Regions from separate parts of the Janthinobacterium sp. JC611 genome, predicted to be linked through region 1. Evidence: predicted binding sites of a transcription regulator. Region 1 holds the regulator's gene; the other holds the start of a gene.

Region 1 (2,200 bases):
TGCGCGTGTGGTCGCCCGTGGCGATGTCGTACAGCACGGCGGCCGTGATTTCATACTGCAGCACCCTGCGCGAGACGATGGCCTTGAGCTTGTTCGCCACCGGCAGGAACAGCAGGTTGGCCAGGCCCACGCCATAGATGGTGGAAACGAAGGCCACGGCGATGCCGCTGCCCAGTTTGCTCGGGTCGGTGAGGTTTTCCATCACGTGGATCAGGCCCAGCACGGCGCCCAGGATGCCGATGGTGGGCGAATAGCCGGCCGCCGATTCCCACACCTTGACGGCCTGCCGCTCGGCCATTTCATAGGCGGAGATTTCCACGTCGAGCAGCTGGCGCAGCTTGTCGGGCGCGATGCCGTCGACGATCATGCGCAAGCCCTTGGCATTGAAGCGGTCGGCCGTGTTTTCCATCAGGCGCTCGAGCGCCAGCGGGCCGTCGCGGCGCGCCGTCAGGCTCCATAGCCCGATGTCGCGCGCCAGCGCGGCGCGCGTGTCGGGCGGCGGCAGGAACACCCAGCGCAGCATTTCCAGGCCGCGGACAAAAGTACGCAGCCGCGTTTGCAGCAGCACGGCGCCGAAGGTGCCGATGATGACGATGGCAAAGGCGGCCGGCTGCAGCAATGAGGCCATCTTGCCGCCTTCCAGTGCCTGGCCGACCAGCAGGCCCGCCAGCGCCAGCGCCAGCCCGATTACGCTGGACCAGTCCACGCCAGCTCCCTCAAGGTTGCGCGCAGGCGCGCGACGGCCTGGGTATGCAGCTGCGAGACGCGCGATTCGGACACGCCCATCACCGCGCCGATCTCCTTCAGGTTCAGCTCTTCTTCGTAATACAGGCCCATGAGTATTTTCTCGCGTGGCGGCAGCGCGTCGATGGCATCGATCACGGATTGCCGGAAATCGGTATCGAGCAGGGAGCGCAAGGGGTCGCTGTCCTCGTCCACGCAGTGGCGGTCGAGGAAGCTGTCATTGCCGTCCGGGTCATGAAAATCTTCGTAATACAGCAGCTGGTGGCCGCCGCCGTCGCCCAGCATTTCCTGGTAGTCGGCCAGCGACATTTTCAGCAGTTTCGCCACTTCCGACTCCGTCGGCGGATGGCCGAGGCGCTGCTGCAGGATGCTCATCGCTTCCTCGATCTTGCGCATGTTCTGGCGCATGCTGCGCGGCAGCCAGTCGCTGGTGCGCAATTCATCGAGCATGGCGCCGCGGATGCGCAGCACGGCATACGTCTCGAACTGCGCGCCATGCGTCTCTTCATAGCGGCTGATGGCATCGAGCAGGCCGATCATGCCGGCCTGGATCAGGTCATCGACCTCGACCGAAGGCGGTAATTTCGCCTTCATATGGTGCGCCAGACGCTTCACCAGCGGAATGTGCTCCGTCAGCAAATAGTCCTTGTTCGATTTCCCTTTGACCGTGTACATAGGCTGCTTATTGTTTTCTCATCTTTTATCTGGTGCCGCGGTGGGTGTCAGGCGCTGAACTGATGCGGGCTCCCCGTCTGGTACAAGGTGCCGCCGAGCACCGGCGCCGCCGAACGAGCCAGCCGCTCGGCCAGTCCGCGAAACGCCACCGACGCTCCCGCCAGCGGAAAGGCATCGACCACGCTGCGGCCCAGGCGCGCCGCGCGGTGCAGATATTCATCGGCAGGCACCGACCCCATCGAGGTCAGCTTCACGGCCAGGTAGCGGCTTGCCGCCTGCGCCATATTATCGTAAACCACTTTTGCCTCGGATTCGGAAGCGCCGGTGACGAGGATGCCGAACGGACGGCGTCCCAGTTCCTGGCTCAGGCGCTTGATCAGGCAGTACGCCGCCTTGATCGAGGTGGCGCTGGTCGAGACCTGCACGACGATATCGGAAGAGGCCATCAGCGGCACGGGGAAGCAATCGCCCTCGTCGGCCACGACGCCGTCGACCAGCACGATGCCGCTCTGGCGCGCCAGCACGTCGAAGGTCTTGCCCAGGCGGCGCAACTCGTCGGCCGAAGCGTAATCCATGCTGTCCATCAGGTGGTTGCGCGCGCCCAGGCTGGCCACGCCGAAGCCTTGCGGCACCTGGTGGATGACCTGGTTCAAGCCGCACTGCTGGCGCGCCACGTCGCGCAGGCTGGCGCCGTGCGCCAATCCCAGGCGCGCAGCCACGCCATCGCCGCCGCCGCTGGCGTCGAGCAGCAGCACGTCATTGCCGCCGTAGACCAGCGAGG
Region 2 (2,200 bases), on a different contig from region 1:
ACGCCCGCTATGAGGCCAGGGCGCGCCTGCTGGGCATCGATCTGGCGGGCGACGCGGCCACGGCCGACGCCATGGTCACGGGCCAGCCGGAACTGCTGGCGCGCGCCGTGGAAAACGTGGTGCGCAATGCCGTCAAGCACAGCCCCGATGGCGGCACGGTGGACGTGGAGCTGTCGTGCCAGCATGACTGGCTGCGCATCGCCGTGCTGGACCGGGGCCCCGGCGTGGCCAGCGCCGACCTGGCCCGCATTTTTCAACCATTCTTCCGCGCCAGCAATACCCAGCACAGCACGGACGGCCATGGCCTGGGCCTGGCCATCGCCCAGCACGTCATCAACGCCCATGGCGGCCGCATCACGGCCAGCTTGCGCAGCGGCGGCGGCCTGTGCGTGGAAATGCTGTTGCCCGTCAAAACGCCAGGCTGACCTGTCGGCGAGCCTGGCGTTCTTTATGCCCGGAGATGCTGTCAGGCCTGCGTATCGATGATGCTGCCCAGGGTCGACGCGCTTGACTTGGCCGGGCTCGTCGCCGTCTCGGCGCCGCTGGCCGGCTGAGCGTCTTGCTGCGCCGCCTTCTGCGCGGCGGCCGCTTGCAACTGGGCAATTTGCGCCTGCAAGGCCTGGATTTGCTGCGCCAGCTGCTGCTGCAGCTTTTGCGACGCTTCCGTCTGCTCACCTTTCTGCGATTCCGTCAACTGCTTTTGCGCCGCCGTGATCTGCTTCTGCAGCGCCGCGATCTGCGCACCGCCGCCCGCACTGGCGCTACTGGCCGCGCCGACTGTGCCGACCGCGCCGCCTGAACCGATTGCCGCTACCATGATGCCTCCTCAGTGTTTCGATACCAAGGTTAACGGCAGGCATGGGCACGGATGTAGTGCGGCGGGTGTAAAGGCAGGTAAAGACGGCCGCCGGCACGCACCCTTGCTCCTCGGCACAGAAAGCTGGCACACTGGCATGTCCCCAGACACACCTTGATCGGATCGCCATGCCCTTGCTGCCCGCCCTGCCCGACCTCGTGCTGCGCCAGCGCTGCGGCGTGATCGAGTTTCCCGTCCACCACATGCGTGGCGGCACGTCGACGGGCCTGGTTCTGCATGCGGCCTGCGTGCCGCCGGACCTGGCACTGCGCGAGGAATTGCTGCGCCACCTGATGGGCACGCCCCAGTCCGGCCCGTTGCCAGGCAACCGCCAGATCACGGGCCTGGGACGCGGCGCGCCCACCAGCAACAAAGTCTTCCTCGCCGAGGTGGAACGGCATGCGGGCCGGCCGCGCCTGGTCAGCACCCTGGCGCAGCTGGCTGGCGAGCATGCGCATATCGACTGGAGCGTGAACTGCGGCAATATGTCGTCGGCCTTGCAACTGTGGGGCCTGGACAGCGGCGTGATCGAGGCCCTGGCGATCGGCGCGCACGATATCGATATCCGCAACACCAATACGGGCGTTATCACCACCTCGCGCATGACGCGCGAACTCGATGGCAGCTTTACGGCGAGCAGCATTCCCGGCGTACCCGGCCACTTCCCCCGCGTCGACCTGTTCCTGCAGCAGCCCGCAGGCGCCAAGACAGGCAAATTACTACCGACAGGAAATGTACAAGACCAGGTGCACGGCTATGACGTCTCGTGCGTGGACGTGGCCGTGCCCATGGTCATCGCGCTGGCGAGCCAGTTCGGCAAGACGGCGCAGGAACCGGTATGGGAACTGGAGGTGGACACGGCTTTCATGCAGGCCATCCGCCAGGTGTGGAGCGCGGCGGGACTGTTGATGGGCTTGCGGCGGCGCGATGGCGCATCGATGACACGGGAAGAACTGGAACGCAGCGAAACCATCCCCAAGTTCTGCATCGTGGGCGCGGCGGCGCGAGAGGGAAATATTGCGGTACGCTACTTTACGCCGCAAGCGGGCCACGCCTCGCTGGCCGTCTCGGGCGGCTGCTGCCTGGCGGCGGCGTGCCTGATACAAGGAACGGTGGCGCATGGCCTGGCGCATGGCTTGCAGCCCGTCGGGCTGGCAGACAGGGATATCGAGGTCGGCATCGAAAACCCGGCCGGCATCCTGGACACCACCATCGTGGCGCGTCAAGATCCGGCGGGACACATCGCCATCCACGGCGCGGCGTACCGGCGCAGCGCGCAAATCCTGCTGCGCGGCCATGTGCCGCTCTACCAGGCTTCCGCCGCGCTGAAGGCCTGGCTGCTGA

The links. Region 1 encodes FliA, which starts transcription of late flagellar genes. Its sites were predicted from a motif close to CTAAAGTTTNNNNNNNNNNNGCCGNTA; they were not measured.
Region 2: the regulator FliA is predicted to act here: its motif matches at 848-874, upstream of J0O65_RS04645 (FlxA-like family protein).

The regions. Positions count from the first base shown of each region.
Region 1 covers NZ_JAFLJN010000081.1:22,574-24,773, reverse strand. Annotated here, with positions in the region: gene J0O65_RS25515 (flagellar motor protein) at 1-706, opposite strand, end outside; gene J0O65_RS25510 (RNA polymerase sigma factor FliA) at 688-1,419, opposite strand; gene J0O65_RS25505 (MinD/ParA family ATP-binding protein) at 1,467-2,200, opposite strand, start outside.
Region 2 covers NZ_JAFLJN010000003.1:380,745-382,944, forward strand. Annotated here, with positions in the region: gene J0O65_RS04640 (sensor histidine kinase) at 1-425, shown strand, start outside; gene J0O65_RS04645 (FlxA-like family protein) at 467-817, opposite strand; gene J0O65_RS04650 (PrpF domain-containing protein) at 985-2,200, shown strand, end outside.